Regions from separate parts of the Peribacillus sp. NPDC097284 genome, predicted to be linked through region 1. Evidence: riboswitches for the same ligand, from Rfam matches in the RefSeq annotation. Region 1 holds a riboswitch; each other region holds the start of a gene.
What was found. Region 1 has a riboswitch for S-adenosylmethionine ahead of mtnW (2,3-diketo-5-methylthiopentyl-1-phosphate enolase). Riboswitches for the same ligand answer to the same signal wherever they lie in the genome.
Positions count from the first base shown of each region.

Region 2: it holds a riboswitch for S-adenosylmethionine, as region 1 does, so the genes downstream of both, ACIQXU_RS09535 (YezD family protein) here and mtnW (2,3-diketo-5-methylthiopentyl-1-phosphate enolase) in region 1, are expected to answer to the same signal.
Region 3: it holds a riboswitch for S-adenosylmethionine, as region 1 does, so the genes downstream of both, ACIQXU_RS11175 (sugar ABC transporter substrate-binding protein) here and mtnW (2,3-diketo-5-methylthiopentyl-1-phosphate enolase) in region 1, are expected to answer to the same signal.
Region 4: it holds a riboswitch for S-adenosylmethionine, as region 1 does, so the genes downstream of both, ACIQXU_RS12705 (5-methyltetrahydropteroyltriglutamate--homocysteine S-methyltransferase) here and mtnW (2,3-diketo-5-methylthiopentyl-1-phosphate enolase) in region 1, are expected to answer to the same signal.

Region 1 is NZ_JBIWCZ010000003.1:105,951-110,164, forward strand. It holds gene ACIQXU_RS08555 (carbon-nitrogen family hydrolase) at 1-396, opposite strand, end outside; gene ACIQXU_RS08560 (pyridoxal phosphate-dependent aminotransferase) at 497-1,681, shown strand; SAM riboswitch class I at 1,797-1,954, shown strand; gene mtnW (2,3-diketo-5-methylthiopentyl-1-phosphate enolase) at 2,111-3,343, shown strand; gene ACIQXU_RS08570 (2-hydroxy-3-keto-5-methylthiopentenyl-1-phosphate phosphatase) at 3,346-4,002, shown strand; gene ACIQXU_RS08575 (methylthioribulose 1-phosphate dehydratase) at 4,005-4,214, shown strand, end outside.
Region 2 is NZ_JBIWCZ010000003.1:313,533-317,746, reverse strand. It holds gene sat (sulfate adenylyltransferase) at 1-746, opposite strand, end outside; gene ACIQXU_RS09540 (phosphoadenylyl-sulfate reductase) at 774-1,478, opposite strand; gene ACIQXU_RS09535 (YezD family protein) at 1,646-1,762, opposite strand; SAM riboswitch class I at 1,931-2,038, opposite strand; gene ssuE (NADPH-dependent FMN reductase) at 2,280-2,816, opposite strand; gene pdxT (pyridoxal 5'-phosphate synthase glutaminase subunit PdxT) at 3,022-3,603, opposite strand; gene pdxS (pyridoxal 5'-phosphate synthase lyase subunit PdxS) at 3,606-4,214, opposite strand, start outside.
Region 3 is NZ_JBIWCZ010000004.1:257,848-262,061, reverse strand. It holds gene ACIQXU_RS11180 (GTP-binding protein) at 1-2,148, shown strand, start outside; SAM riboswitch class I at 2,238-2,344, shown strand; gene ACIQXU_RS11175 (sugar ABC transporter substrate-binding protein) at 2,458-3,573, shown strand; gene ACIQXU_RS11170 (sugar ABC transporter ATP-binding protein) at 3,641-4,214, shown strand, end outside.
Region 4 is NZ_JBIWCZ010000006.1:8,132-12,345, reverse strand. It holds gene ACIQXU_RS12715 (CaiB/BaiF CoA transferase family protein) at 1-747, shown strand, start outside; gene ACIQXU_RS12710 (hypothetical protein) at 921-1,445, shown strand; gene ACIQXU_RS12705 (5-methyltetrahydropteroyltriglutamate--homocysteine S-methyltransferase) at 1,482-2,585, opposite strand; SAM riboswitch class I at 2,670-2,769, opposite strand; gene ACIQXU_RS12700 (PTS sugar transporter subunit IIC) at 2,986-4,023, shown strand.

The DNA.
Region 1 (4,214 bases):
GCCATCTTTTTTGCCAGGTTGTAAGTAATGGTGTTCATCCATCAATTGAAACAGATGGAGTTTATCATATTCTTTAACCAGTTTGCCTTCTTTATCGATGATGAGCATTGTGTTATAGATGCCTTCCTTAGTTTTCTTTGCAATCGAGCCACCGATTATGTTAATGTGGTGTTTTTTTGCAAGGGCTTTTAGAAAGGTAATGGTTTGTTCTGCTTCTTCGTCTGCAATTTCATGTAATCTCGTTAAGTCATAGCCGGTTGTCCATAGTTCCGGCAGCATGACGATGTCCGGTTTAGACTGTACAGCTTTTTCAATCCATTGTTTTGCCACCTGGAAATTTATATCTGGCTGTCCAAAGGCAATGTCCATTTGTAAACAGGCGATTTTCCATTTCATCATTTAAAACCTCCATATGTAAAAAAGTACTTTACAAGATTAAGATAAACATATATCATTTGTGACTATAATTTCAAGAAATTTCAGAGAAGGTGCAAAGATGGTGCAATTCGAAAAATCCAGACTTCTTCAAGAGCTTCCAAAGCAGTTTTTTGCTTCTTTAGTCGAAAAAGTTAATAACATAACATCAGAAGGCAAGGATGTCATTAATCTTGGGCAGGGAAATCCAGACCAACCGACTCCTGAACATATCGTGAAGAGCCTGCAGACAGCAGCAGGAAATTCCATGAATCATAAATATTCTCCTTTTAGGGGGCTTCCCTATTTAAAAGAAGCTGCGGCCCTCTTTTATGAACGTGAATATGGCGTCAAGCTAGATCCTAAAACGGAAGTGGCGATTCTTTTCGGTGGAAAGGCTGGTCTAGTCGAATTACCGCAATGCTTATTGAATCCAGGCGATACAATTTTAGTGCCTGATCCGGGCTATCCAGATTACCTGTCAGGTGTAGCGTTAGCCCAAGCTAAAACGGAAATTATGCCCTTGACGGAAGAAAATGATTTTCTTCCCGATTATAAGGAAATAGATAAAGAGGTTTTTGACAAAGCGAAGATGATGTTCTTGAATTATCCCAATAATCCCACAGGAGCATCGGCGTCAGCAGAATTCTTCGAAGAAACGGTTTCCATGGCAAAAGAACACTCGATATGTGTGGTTCATGATTTCGCATATGGTGCAATTGGGTTCGATGGGAAAAAACCGGTAAGCTTCCTTCAAGCAGAAGGATCAAAAGAAGTGGGGATAGAAATTTACACCCTTTCTAAAACATATAACATGGCGGGGTGGAGGGTTGGCTTTGCGGTTGGCAACCAGAGTGTCATCGAATCGCTTGAATTATTGCAGGATCATCTTTACGTCAGCCTTTTTCCCGCAATACAAGAAGCCACGGCATGCGCTTTACTGGATTCACAAGAGTGTGTGAAGGAACTCGTGAACATGTACGAAGGACGACGAAATGTATTTATTGAAGGGTTACGATCCATTGGATGGGATGTCCAGGCTCCAGATGCTTCCTTCTTTGCTTGGCTAAAGGTCCCGGAAGGATTTACTTCAGCGAGCTTTGCAGATCATTTACTGGCACATGCCCATGTAGCAGTTGCACCAGGAAATGGTTTCGGTGAATTTGGTGAAGGATACGTCAGGGTGGGACTGCTCACTTCAGAAGACAGACTCCAAGAAGCGGTAGAAAGAATTCGTACATTGAATATATTCAAAGAAAATCAGTGAGATATTGAATAGTTTGAACATTATACCTATTGACAAAGTATGAATTGCGTGAAAGAATATAAAAAAGAATTCTAAATTTTTAGTTAAGATACATAAACGAAAATATAATAGCATTTTCTTATTTTGAGCAGGTGGAGGGACTAGCCCGATGAAGCCCAGCAACCGACTGTAATACCATTGTGAAATGGGGCGGAGATTATACCGCCGGATCATTTTATTGATTCCGTAAGGCACGGTGCTAATTCTTGCAGCTATAGAGCTGGGAGATAAGAAGATGGCTTTTTCAAAGCCTCTTCTTTAGGAAGGGGCTTTTACATTTTTAACAGAGAATTGGAGTGCAACTTTGTTCGCAGATGGTTAGAAGCTTGTTAAAGGAAAGACCAACAATGACAACTTTAAGAATGACTTTTACGTATTGGGAGTGATCAGATGAGCGAAATAATCGCTACGTATTTACTTCATGACTTCAAAGGAGAGCATGAGAAAAAAGCAGAAGGCATTGCTTTAGGATTGACTGTAGGGACATGGACTGAACTTCCTCACTTGGTGCAACAGCAACTGGAAAAACATAAAGGTAGGGTAGTTTCCGTAACACCCCTTCCCGAAGAAGAGCGAGTTAATCTCTATTTCGGTCAAAAAGTGTACCGTTCAACAATCAGGATTGCCTACCCGGCAGGTAATTTTTCTAATGATCTACCGGCTATCTTGACGACAGTATTTGGTAAATTGTCATTGGATGGGGAAATCAAATTGATGGATTTGGACTTTGTCGGCGATATTCAAAAAGCCTTTCCAGGTCCTCGATTCGGAATTAGTGGGATCAGGGAAAAAATTGATGTGTTTGACCGCCCCCTAGTGATGAGTATTTTTAAAGGTGTGTTAGGTCGAGACCTTGCCTTTCATAATGAACAATTGGAGCAACAGGCATTGGGAGGAGTCGATCTTGTCAAGGACGATGAGATTCTTTTTGACCAAGATCAGACGCCTTTCATCGATAGAGTCAAAACCGGAAAGGCCATTTTGAAAGGTATCTATGAGACAACGGGACATCGAACCTTATATGCTGTGAACCTGTCAGGAAAAACACTAGAACTATTGGATAAAGCTGAACTGGCAGCCGAAGCCGGCGCAGATGCCTTGTTATTTAATGTTCATACATATGGATTGGATGTTCTACAGGCTTTACGCGAAAATGACCGGATCAACTTACCGATCATGGCTCATCCGGCATATAGCGGAGCATTAGCTTCATCTTCATTTTATGGACTCAGCTATCCGCTTCTCCTTGGAAAACTGGTGAGGATATCAGGTGCAGATTTATCCCTCTTTCCCTCTCCATACGGAAATGTGGCACTCGATAAAGCAGAGACATTGGCGATTGCTGAAGGATTGACGAGAAATGAAACATCTTGGAAAAGGACTTTCCCGGTTCCATCGGCAGGTATCCATCCTGGCATGGTTCCAGATCTCATCAAGGATTTTGGGATAGAAAGTGTGATCAATGCTGGTGGGGGCGTCCATGGTCATCCGGATGGTGCAAAAGGCGGAGCTAAGGCCTTCCGTTCCGCAGTAGAAGCTGTCCTTTCCGGAAAATCATTGTCAATCGCGGCTGAGGAAGATGAGGAACTTCAAAAAGCACTGGCCCTATGGGGAGGGCTATAATCATGGTCAAACCGATCATTTTCTGTGATTTTGATGGAACGATCACCAACTCGGATAATATCATCTCAATCATGAAGAAGTTTGCCCCGCCCGGCTGGGAGGCATTAAAAGATGGTGTTCTTCAGCAAAAAATCAGCATTTCCCACGGTGTAGGGGAAATGTTTTCCCTGCTGGATAGCGATTTAAAGGAGGACATCATTCAATATGTGAAGGAGACAGCGGGTATTCGCCAAGGGTTCAGTGATTTTGTGGAATTTACAAAAAAATCAGATATTCCTCTCTATATTGTCAGTGGTGGAATGGACTTTTTCGTTGAACCTCTTTTGAATGACCTCTTACCTGTAGAGAATGTCTACTGTAATCATGCCGACTTCAGTCAGGAAGAAATTATGATTGAGTGGCCGCATACTTGTGATGACCAATGTAATCATGGGTGTGGTTGCTGTAAACCTACGATTATGAGAAAGCTTTCTACAAAGGATCAGTATAAATTGGTGATTGGAGATTCCGTTACCGACTTTGAAGCGGCTAAACAGGCAGATTTTGTTATTGCCCGTGACAGGCTCCTTGAAAAGTGCCGCACAGAAGCCATTCCCCATAAAGAGTTTGAAACTTTCCATGATGTGATTGATATTCTAAAAAAAATGCAGGAGGTGTAAGGGTGACAGCTTCAAAAGAGTGGCAGGAACTAGCGCAAATAAAGGGAGAACTAGCCGAGAGAGATTGGTTCATGGGGACGAGTGGAAATTTATCGATCCGTGAGGCTAATAGCCCTTCTTTTTATATAACCGCAAGTGGCAAGGATAAACGCAAGCAGACAGATTCCGATTTTATTTTGGTGGATTTGTCAGGAAAACCAGTCGAAATGACC
Region 2 (4,214 bases), 210 kb from region 1:
GCAAGTGAGACACGGTCCTTTGGATAATACTTTTCAAGTAATACTTTATAGCTTTCCATCCGAACGTCAGCAGGAATGTCATCGGACTTCGTGGCACCAACTAATGGGTTTAAGAATAAGCCATCCACTATCTCCAATGCTGTTTTTTGAATATATTCATGGGCACGGTGAACGGGGTTTCTTGTTTGGAAACCGACAACCGTTTTCCACCCTTTTTCTTCAAATGTTTTTCGGGTATCAACTGGGTCTAAATAATGATCCTCGAATAATGGACGCTCGATCCGTTTAATAAGCTTGATTTTACCACCTACATATACATCGCCACGATTATATAGATTTTTTACACCTGGGTGATTCTCATCATCCGTTTGATAAACTAAAGTTGCCTCCACTTGCTTATCAGGTGTAAATATATCGGAAACGGCAAGGACTCCATAAGTTTGGCCCTCATGAGTTAACTTTACTTCTTCTCCGATTGTAAGAGCGTTTACCACATCAGCGGAAAGTGGTAATGTAATAGGAATACTCCAGACATGCCCGCTGCTAAGCCTCATATCCTTTACTACTGTTTGATAGTCTTCTTTTGAAAAGAATCCCTCAATGGGGCTGTATGCTCCAGTCCCTATAAGTTCCAAGTCGCTTAATGAGATTTCATCAATTTCAACGGATTGTTCTATTTTAGTTAAATCATAGTCTGGTTCAAAGCGATTGATTAATGTTCCTCCGTGCGGCAAGCTAATGGTCATGCTGATTTCCCCCTGAATTTTTTATAATTATGATAAATGTAATCCGCATTCTGTTTTTTGGGCACCTTGCCATCGTCCTGAACGAAGATCATCAGCATTAATGGCAGGTGCTGTACATGTTTTACAGCCAATACTTGGATATCCATTATCATGAAGCACATTATATGGTAAGCCATTTTTATGCGCATAACGCCATACATCTTTCCATGTCCAATGAATGAGCGGACAAATTTTGATAGATTTGAATTTGTTGTCCTTGTTTATATATTCAGTCAATGCACGGGTTTCCGATTGCTCCCTGCGCAGTCCCGAGAGCCAAGCCGTCGCTGTTGATAATACTTCAGTGAGCGGCGTAATTTTGCGGATGTTACAGCATTGATTTGGGTCATGAAGCCATAATTCATCACCAAATTCAGCGGCTTGTTCTTCCAATGTCATTTCCGGTTTCTTCATTACAATGGAAAGCCGTGGGTAACGATTTTTCACTTGTTCGATTAATTGGTAAGTCTCAGCGAAATGAACATCCGTATCCAAGAATACGATTTTGGCGGAAGGATTAACCTTTGCCAGCAAATCTGTCAGTACAATTCCTTCAATCCCAAAACTACAGGCATAAATGAGTTTATCTCCGTACTCTGAATTTGCCCATTCCAATACTTCTAAAGCGCCTTTTGTATCGCTATCTTCCGGGAACGAAGGTAATGTCGCTGTATCAATATTTTCATAGTCCACTAGCTCTGCCAACTCTATACCCCCTTTTAAGAATCACCCTATGGTACAGCAGATATCTTTGAAAGCCTTTGAAACACCATTTCTTATAATGAAAAAGGCGGCTTTAACCAATAGTTTCCTATTTATATCAGCTAAATCCACCTCTAGTTTTCTAGTCAGCAGTCCATTTATTTAATTCTCAATTTTTCGTTTCTTTCCATTTGTATAACCTTACCGTCCTGAACGATAAGGGTTATGGATCCATATTTCATAGTTTTTAGCATTTCTTGCAGTCTTTCAAATATTTCCCCCAGCTGATTTTCCTTTTCCAAGGCTATTCCTCCTTTAAGAAAACTCGTCGACTAGCTTGTCGTAAGATGATCAGCTTGTAAATGAATTCCCCCAAATTAATAAAATCAATCAGAAAAATCCTTCCATGCCAAGATGGAAAGATTGATAAGGTAATCTTATTTACCTTATCTTCCAAAATGATGACATTTTGTTGGATGTAGCACCTTGCATTCATGATGCAGGTTGCTGGACTTCAAAGGGCCAAATCCCTCCGTCGCTCTTGATAAGTTTTATTATTTTAAATATTAACACATATCAAATCATTGTCAATGGAGTTTTCATATAAATTAACTTGGTTTAATATTTTGGTTTAACTTCAATTATTATACACAAATAGTTCAAGTTTGTTACAGTGATTTGTTAAGCCAGTAAAAAAGGTTCATTCATCCTGAACAAGCTTGAATAAACCTTTAAAGTAGCCTAATAACTTAACTTGTTGATGGGAAGGGTCAAGATAAAAAGAAGAAATGATCAATTTCTTCTTTTTTGTATGGCTTCTACAAATTCCTTTACTTGACTCTTTGTACGATCAAGTAATTCCACTTCCTTAATCGGATGTTTTGGATTCTGCTTATCGATTTCTTTATCGACAAAGTATAACCCCTGCATCGGTTCCCCTTTTAATATTGATATAAGAGGTTTCAGCGCATAATCTATAGCTAATAAATGCCTGTTGCTTCCCCCAACCATTATGGGCAAAACTGGCTTATCCTTAAACGCGCCCTCGGGTAATAAATCAATTAGAGCTTTCAACACTCCTGTATAAGATGCCTTATAGACAGGTGAACCAATAATGATACCATTAGCTTGCTTAATCTTTTCTGAAAGTCTTAGAATATCCTCGCTATCATAACGACCTTGGAATAAGTCGTTTGCAGAAAACTCGGTAATAGAATGATAGTCCGTCGTAAATCCTTCTTTTTCCACCAACGTTTGGATATATTTTAATGAAATATCTGTTCTTGATGGTATAGCAGGGCTGCCTGATAAAATTATAATTTCGCTCATATATATTCCTCCTGTATGTAAAATCTGCAAAGGATCTGGGTCCTTTCCAGTTAAGCAACTTCAATTAATTATCTTAATTATCAGAAAAATAAAAGTCAAGTAACTTGATTGGAATTTATATTTTTGAAACACTAATAAGAATTGTATTATGCCATTGACTAAAAATCCTGCCCCGTTAGGGCAGGATTTTTAAAGCTTTTCAACTCTATTGATTGATTGAGTCTTTCACCATTTTTAAAAAAAGTTGTATAAATCGTTGATCACCGGTCAGTTCTGGATGAAACGAACTGACAAGAACCTGTTCTTGTCTAGCCGCCACTACTTTCCCGTCATAACTTGCTAATATCTCCACATCTTCACCTACGCCAACGGCAAAAGGTGCTCTGATAAAGACACCCATGAAAGGTTCTTCCATTCCTTTAACTATAAGGGGTGCTTGAAAACTTTCCCTCTGACGACCAAAACCATTTCTATTTACTGTAATATTGATAAAACCAAGATGGGGATGTTCCAAACTAACCATTTCCTTTGCCACTAATACCATCCCTGCGCAAGTTCCGAAAATCGGTTTTTTTTGTTCGAAAAATGCCGTAATCGGCTCCATGAAACCATAATGGTCCATTAGTTTTCTCATAGTGGTGCTTTCTCCACCAGGAATGATCAGGCCATCGATATCCTTTAACTGTTCTGGGTTCTTAACTAATATCGCATGCTCACCGGCTTCCTTGATTTGGTTCATATGTTCCTCTACAGCACCCTGCAAACCTAAAACACCTATGGTTACCATGTTTACCATCCACGCTCCTGCATTCTCTCAGCTGGGGCCAACTTAGAAATATCAATTCCTTTCATCGCGCTTCCCAATTCTTTAGACAACTTGCCTATTAAATCATAATCGGTGAAGTATGTAGTTGCTTGTACGATGGCAGCAGCGAATTTATCGGGATTTTCCGATTTAAAGATTCCTGAGCCCACAAATACACCGTCTGCCCCAAGTTCCATCATCAGGGCGGCATCTGCAGGAGTCGCAATTCCACCTGCTGCAAAGTTTACTACAGGTAATTTCCCTGTGCGCCGGATTTCCTTCAGAACTTCATAAGAAGCACCAATATTTTTTGCTTCAGTCATTAATTCATCCTCGCTCAGCATGCATACTTTACGAATTTGAGATTGAACTTTTCTCATATGCCGTACAGCTTCCACAATGTTCCCTGTCCCAGGTTCTCCCTTCGTCCGAAGCATCGAGGCCCCTTCGCCGATACGTCGGGAGGCTTCCCCTAAATCCCGGCAACCACATACAAAAGGTACTATATAATCGCTTTTCAAAATATGATATTCTTCATCGGCTGGAGTCAGTACTTCACTTTCATCAATGTAATCCACTCCCATGGATTCCAA
Region 3 (4,214 bases), on a different contig from region 1:
TTCGCGAACGTGCTTAGATCCTTATATAATCTTGACCAAGATCGTTTTGAGAAAATGACGGTAGCCCTTTGGAAGAACTATAAATATACGGATTCTTACTTTGAATGGCTTAAGGTCATCAATAAATTGATCGATGAAATCGAATTGAACAACGGGGATGTTTGGGATGAGCTTTCCGTCTATTATCGCGATGCCTATGCAGGATTACTAGAAGGTACGCATTTAGTCAAAGAGTTAAGTCCTGTCGTACCAAGACTGTTGGAAAATTGGTTGAAAATCGCGGAAGGGGAGATTTCGTTATTTGCAGCGGCCTCTGTCCTTTCCTGGAATGAGATTTTCCCAGATACAGTGAGCGCACTTGTTGTTCAAGATGCAGAAAGTCTGTTAGCGAAATCCCCTAGATTGGGAGGCGGTCTCGAAGCAGGCGAAAAACTGATTCACTCCATCATTCAATGGGCAGAGAGCAATGATCTATCAGTCGGCAATAAGCTGAAATGGATGGTTGAGGGAATTAAGGATATGAGCAATTTCAATCTGCTTCTTGTTGGAAGTGCAGGAAATGGCAAGACATCCTTCATTCAATCGATAGCGGGTGAAAGCATTGCAGCGGAAGACCATTCATCTCTTGTGAGCGTTAAAGATGGCGATGACCTGGAAATCTATGAAATTACCGATACAGATCGTAAAATGGTCGAAGAGTTAACGGAGTTGGATGAAACGCGTCGTCAACGCGGAACGATTGTCGATGTGACACTCATCAGTGATTATTTGAGAAATAATCGCCTGCGTCTACTGGATACTCCAGGATTTAATGGAGAGAAAAGCGTAGACCCTGACTTCCAAAATTACTTACTGGAGAGCGATGGAGTGATGTTCGTTCTGGATGCACGGGCACCTTTCACGGGCAGTGAACGTGATTTGCTATTGGAAATGCAACAAATGGCCCCTAAACTTCCTATTCATTTCTTGCTGAATAAAATGGATACCATCTATAGTGATCAAGTGGCAGTCAGGATGGAAGATGAAACATGGGATAAGGTGAATGCTTATTTCCCGAACGCGAAGGTATTTGCTTTCTCCAAGCTTTATGACAGCAAACAGCAACTGCAGGATCTAGCCGTCTTCCTTCACGCAAACTATCAAGATAGCAATTGGAAGGAAATGAGGGCGGAGAAGCTCCTTGCCTTCACGCGTAAAACTTTATCCTATCTATTAGAAAAACGGGCAGCGAATGAACGGAAATGCGAGCATTCGATTTCTTGGAATGAACAGATGGAAGTGAAGTTGAATGGCGCTACGAATCAGTTGACTGATTTGGAAAAAGAAAAAACCGAAAACATTACAAGATCTTATCGCTTATTAAAAGAAGAAGTGAAAAAACAGCTTTCCACACGAATTCCTGAATTACTGCGTGATTGCTCTAAAACATTATCTGAGAATAGTGACTTTAGCCAAGTGCATATACAGTTGAATCAGGAAATGAACGATCGGATCCAGGCATTTATATCCGATAAAATCATGCCGCAGTATTTCCGCTCGCTTCAAGACTGGATTGCTACATCTGAGTTAGAATTCACGCAAAGCCAACAGTTCATGGATGAGATGAGCGCAGGCTTCAATGAGCTATACAAAGAAGAACGTATTGTACTGGCCGGGGACTTCCGGGTCTTGGATGACTGGCGCCGTGATGCGGACCGGATGACAAGCAGCATCCGGATAGAAAATGTAAACATATTACTAAGAAGGACCCCATCTCAGTTGATTCTTAAGGGAGCCGGGAAGCTATTTGGTGCCATTCCGCAAAATAAAGCGAATATGTACAATCGATATAAGAAGTTCTTGGAAAATGAAGACTTCCAGGATGTTGCCGATATGATCAGTGACCGATTCCTTACTCAGTTTGGATTGTTCGAAAAATCCTTGGAACGTGACATATCCCTGTTCTACCGCAATCCATTTGCCATCCTTGAAAAAAATATCGAACAGACGAAAGCCGAAATCAAAGAACAGCAGGCTACATTGGAACATATGAGACAAAATCCTGAAGTCTACCGTGATCCGATTACCCTGTTCGAAGTGAAACTGCGCCAATTCGAACGCCTTGAAAAAATCGAGAAAAGACGCCTGGCGAAACTGCAAGGAAAATAAAACATTTAAAATATTCTAAAAACTATTGACTTAATGACTATATCCCTATAAAGTGGTACTTACCATAACGAAACGTAACACATTATATTCTCTTATCAAGAGTGGCGGAGGGACTGGCCCTACGATGCCCAGCAACCGTTCCAATTAGGAATTGGTGCTAAATCCTGCAAAACAGAAATGTTTTGACAGATAAGAGAGGGATAAGTCTGCAAACCAGCTGATTAAACCTCTCTATTTTAGAGAGGTTTTTATTTTGTGTTTATGCCGAGCTAACAGATAAGAATAATGTAAAAAATAGGGGGAATTAAAATGGGAAAATCAATTTTAAAAGGAGCTTTCGTTTCCGTCATCGCTTCGGCGTTGCTTTTGACGGGGTGTTCTTCGGGACAAAGTACAGGGGAAGCGAAAAAAGAGGAAAAGGTATCTTTTGAAAATGTTCCAGAACGATTTGCGAAAGGCGAGGGAGCTAAAATTAAAGTCATTCGTAAAATTGGCGGCGATGATCACACGGCCCAATACTTAGCAGGGGCGCAAGAAGAAGGAGAAGCACTTGGCTTCCAAGTAGATACTTTTACGGCCAATGGCGATACGGCTAAATTCCATGATGCCATCGCTCAGGCTCTGGAGGAAGACTATGATGGCTATATCATTTCCCATGGTGATGATGCAGCGACAGTGAATGACGTACAAAAGTTGGTTGATGCAGGGAAAAGCGTAGTCACATTCGATTCCATCGGCGATTTAACGAAAATTGATGGGGTAACAGTAACCTCACAAGATGACGAAGCATTGGCAACTCTTGCTTTTGACAAATTGATTGAAGAGCAAAAAGGCGAAGCGAACATTGCATACCTTTGGGTAGATGGTTTCCCTCCTATGGTGAGAAGAAATGCCGTGTATCAAGAAAAGCTGAAAGAAAATCCTGGCATTCATGAAATTGAAAGATTCGGAGTGGCATCTTCAGATACTTCTGTCCAGACGCAAAACGCGGTATCGGCGATGTTAAACAAGTATCCAAAAGGTAAACTAGACGCAATTTTCGCAACATGGGATGCATTCGCTATCGGAGCAGCTCGTGCGATAAAAGAAGCGGGGCGCGATGAAGTGAAAATCTATGGTATTGACGTGTCCAATGCCGACCTTCAGGAGATTCAAACAAAAGGAAGCTCATGGTCGTATACCGCAGCGGTTGATCCGAAGTTGATTGGTGCAGTGAATATGAGACTGCTAGCGAAAAAACTAGCGGGGGAAGAAACGCCGCAAACCTATGATTTAGAAGCATCATTGATATCTCAAAAACAGCTTCAATCATCGAAGGACGCTGTCAATATGACCAATCTATCCGGCATTGTTCAAGGCTGGGGAGTATCAACGGAATTTGAAGAAGACTGGATGAAAGTATTGAAAGAACATTATAAGAAGTAACGATCAGAATCAGTAGACACTCTCTTTCAAGTTGAAGAGAGTGTCTGTTTAATGGGAGGGATTGGACATGGGCATTCAACTAGAAATGAAACAAATATCGATTGAGTTTCCAGGTGTAAAAGCGCTTAGTGAAGTTGATTTTTCAGTACAGTCGGGAACAGCACATGCATTGGTCGGCGCAAATGGAGCAGGGAAATCGACGCTAATGAAAGTCTTATCAGGAGCTCATGTCCATTATACCGGCGACATTTTTCTAAATGGCCAGGTACAGGATATCCGGTCGCCAAAGTCGGCACAGGAAGCTGGCATTCAAATTGTGTATCAGGAAGTGGATACGGCCCTCATTCCTTATTTAACGGTTGCGGAGAACGTGATGCTGAATGAATCCGTACAGAACATGGGGAGAAAACAAATCATCAAGTGGAAGGAATTACATAGAAAAGCGACGGAAATCTTGGAAGAAATGAACATCCATGTGTCTTCGAAAAAACTGGTAAGGGACCTTACGTTGGCCGAAAAGCAGATGGTCTTGATAGCTAGGGCCGTTTCAACCGCATGTAAATTCTTGATTCTCGATGAGCCGACTGCTCCGTTAAGCCATACGGAAACAACGGAACTATTCCGGATTGTGAATGAGCTGA
Region 4 (4,214 bases), on a different contig from region 1:
AAGAATCGTCCAGGTCATGATATCAACTATATTTCGATAGCGGGGTTGTCCGGTTACTCAGGTACGCAAAAAGGAGGACCTGCAAAAAATGGAACACAAATAGCCGACCTTGCAGGAGGCTCCATGCATGCTGTCATCGGGATTTTGTCGGCAGTCATCTACCGGGAGCGGACGGGTGAAGGTCAGTTCATCGATATTAGCATGACCGATTGCAGCTTTGCTTTGAATGCGATATCTGCCCCCCTACATTTACAGGGTGGATTGGAGCTTGAACCGGAAAAGTTGGTATTGAATGGCGGAACATTTTATGATTTTTATGAAACGAAAGACGGCCGTTACTTCTCGGTTGGAAGCTTGGAGCCATCATTCCGTGAAGTGTTATGTGAAGCAATCGGACAGCCTGAACTGTTCGAGTTAAGCATGAAGCAAGATGCGGAAAGTAGCATCCAATTCAAAAGGATCATCAAGCATGCATTTCTTGAAAAGACATTTGAAGAATGGCAGGGCATATTCGAAGAGTTCGAGGCTTGTGTCGAACCGGTGCTGACTTTTTCTGAAGCGACCAATCACCCGCAACTGCAAGCACGTGGCATGATAGTCGAAGTGCCTGATGGAGAAGGAAATATGCAGAGGCAGATGGCTTGTCCCATCAAAACATCGGTCTTCACTCCAGAGTATAAACATGTTGGGATGAAGCCGGGACAAAGTAATGATGAGGTCTTTGGCACTCTTGAATTGGAGCGATAGCAACGGATGGACCGGCAGATGATCTGCCGGTTTTTTTGTGGGTTAAAGGGGGAGTCCCTTAAGACATGTGAATATTTACTAGTTATAACGTATCCACACCGGGTAAGAGAGTATCATCCTTCGAATAAGGACTTGTCTGTATACACCAAGCTCAAATAAGGGGGATGATTGGCATGTTCGGTTTGTCTGATATCACTAAATTTCTCTTTTCCTTTTTTCTGATTTTACCGGTTGTCACGCTCATTCATTTAGGTGGGCATCTATTCTTTGTCACGCTATTTGGCGGTACGGAGAAAAAAATCAAGATCGGATGTGGAGATAAGATTTTCTCCTTTTGCAATATAGAAGTGAGAAAATACTACTTTTGGAATGGGCATTGTGAGTTCAAGGGATTAAAATATGATAATAAGTTCACGAATAGTTTGATTTATCTAGGGGGAGCCCTCTTTAACCTAATTAGCATGTTGTTGATATATAGTTTGGTTTATCAGGGGATCTTGGAGAAATCGGTCCTCTGGTATCAATTCATATATTTCTCTTTCTATATTATGTTCTTTTCCTTATTTCCGATGTATTTTTCCGATGGGTCGCCAAGTGATGGAAAGGCGGCAGAATTGACATTGAAGAACCAGCTCGATGATAAGGTGACAGATGATGTAGTAGGGAAGAAAGAGGATGAGGACGATCGATGTTGTTGAATAAAGGGACGAGCATAGGCTCGTCCCTTTTTGTTCTTATCCCCAGACTTCTTTGGCGACATCCACAACGAACTTTAACTTTTCCCATTGCTGATCTTCCGTTAGCTTGTTGCCAAGATGTGTGGAAGCGAATCCGCATTGAGGGCTTAAGCACAAGTGTTCATGTGGCACGAATTGTCCCGCTTCTTTAATACGTGATTTAACGGTTTCTTTATCTTCAAGTTCGCCATTCTTCGAAGTAACCACACCAAGAACGACTTGTGCGCCGTCATTTGGAATGTGTTCTAATGGTTTAAAATCCCCTGAACGATGATCATCGTATTCCAAGAAAAATCCATCTACATTTTCCTTGGCCAATAGAGTTGGGGCGATACGGGCATAGCTGCCTTCAAAAGCCCAAGTCGATTGGTAATTTCCACGACAAAGGTGAGTCGTGACAACCAAATCCTCTGGTTTTCCCTCCAACGTCCCATTAATCACGCGCAATGCTAAATCGATTAATTGTTCCCTTGTATAATTCCCCTCTTTGAACTGGAAGTCCGGAGCGGAAAGCCTGGCTATGTATACATCATCTAATTGTAAATAACGTACACCGGCATCGTAAAAGGCTTGTAAAGCATCTTGATAGGCTTTGATAATATCTTTTGCATAGTCTTCGATGTCAGGATAGATTTCTTCATTATGGACCCCTACCGCAAATAATTGATTGGGGCTAGGGATGGTTTGTTTCGCCACAGCCCGTCCGTCCACGATTTCATTAAACTCAATAAAGTCTTTAATAAAGGGGTGATCTGGGTTGAAAGAAATTTTTCCTGTATTCCGAACGTTATAACGTTCTGTTTCAATTCCATCAAAGGTGAGGCCTTTTTCCGTGACATACCCTTCGATTCCATTTAAATGTTCCAAGAAGTCAAAGTGCCACCAGGTGCGTCTGAATTCCCCATCAGTCACTGCCTCTAAACCGATTTCTATTTGCTTATCGACGATACGCTTGATTTCCTTCGTTTCAACGTCGCGTAATTGTTCTGCGGTAATGATTCCTTCTTTCCGTTGCTTTCTTGCCAGATGTATACTTTCTGGTCTTAATAGACTTCCTACGTGGTCGGCTTTGAATGGAGCTTTCGTTAAAGTGATAGACATGGTAGATTCCTACTTTCCTTATTAAAATATAAAAACCTCTTCTTTAAAAAAAGAAGAGGTATAATCAGCAATGCTTATATTCTCTTCTTATCTTCAAGTTGAACACTTCTGGAATTAGCACAGTACAGTAAAGTCTGTTGCTGAGGTATCAAAGGGCCAGTCCCTCCACCTCTCTGGATAAGAAAATGAACTATTCAATTAATTACGACTATACAGGTAGTATTAGTAAAGGTCAATAGAAAACAGATAATTTAGAATATAAGCGTTATTAGAAAGTGAGTTTCTCTTAGTTTAAATACTTTTATACACTTTCGCGGTGAAGTATTAAAAAAATCCTTTGACTATTGTCAGAATATTTCTTATAATTGTGTACATTACAGCGAGATAGGGGATTATTCAGATGAGAGATTTTTTTAATAAATTATTAACGGGGATGAGCATAGGGATTGTCGTTTCATTAATTCCGAATGCTTTGTTAGGGGAAATACTTAAACTATTGATTCCACATTTTCCCGTGTTACAGCATATATTCGATATCACCGTTTTCGTGATGAGCTTGTTACCTGTCATGATTGGGGTGATGGTCGGGATTTCGTTCAAGCTATCATCCATTCAAACGGCCAGTATCGGGATCGCGGCCATGGTCGGAAGTGGCGCCATCCAGAAAACGGCTGATGGTTTGTTTGCCCTTAATGGGATTGGCGTTGTAATCAATACTGGAATTACCGCGGCATTGACCGTATTGTTCCTGCAACTAATTGGCGATAGATTAAAGGCGTATGCGATTCTTTTGATGCCGACTTTAAGTATCTTGGTACCAGGAATGATTGGATACTTAATTCTGCCATACGTAAAATCCGCTACGGGACTATTAGGAGTCGGCATCGCTAACGTGACGTCATTGCAGCCCATTTTGATGGGAGCCATTATTTCCGTTATATTCTGTCTCATTATCTTATCTCCCATTTCAACGGTTGGGGTGGCGACGGTCATTATGCTCTCAGGTATAGGATCTGGTGCGGCCAACCTAGGAATCGTGGCAGCTGGTGTGGGCCTAGCCATTGCAAGCTACAAAGCGAATTCATTAGGGACGGCTTTAGCCCATGTGTTGGGTTCCCCTAAGATTCAAATGAGGAATTTCTTCATGAAACCGAAAATTGCGTTTCCCATGTTAATCACGTCCGCTATTCTTGGTGCGTTGGCAGGTTTGTTAAACATACAAGGGACCCCGTATAGTGCTGGATTTGGTTTATCGGGATTGGTCGGTCCCTTGAACTACATGAAACTGGCGGAAGGCGGATGGATTTTCAGTAACATATCCATCATGGTCATCATTTTCTTCATTCTTCCGATTGTGTTGAACCTTGTACTAATCTACGTTTTCTCAAAGAAATTAAAATGGATTAAAGCAGACGACTATACCTTGCATTTTGAATAAAAGGAAACCAAATAAAAGAAGCAGTCAGGCGTTTAGCTCTGGCTGCTTCTTTTGATGAGGAGGCTAATTCAAGGGTACTTCAACTTTTAAATCTAGAATCTGCGGTATCTGATGATGGCCAGGATTCATTTCATCCACTTTACTCAGGATAAATACACGTCTAAACGATTCCACTTACCTTCTTTATAGAG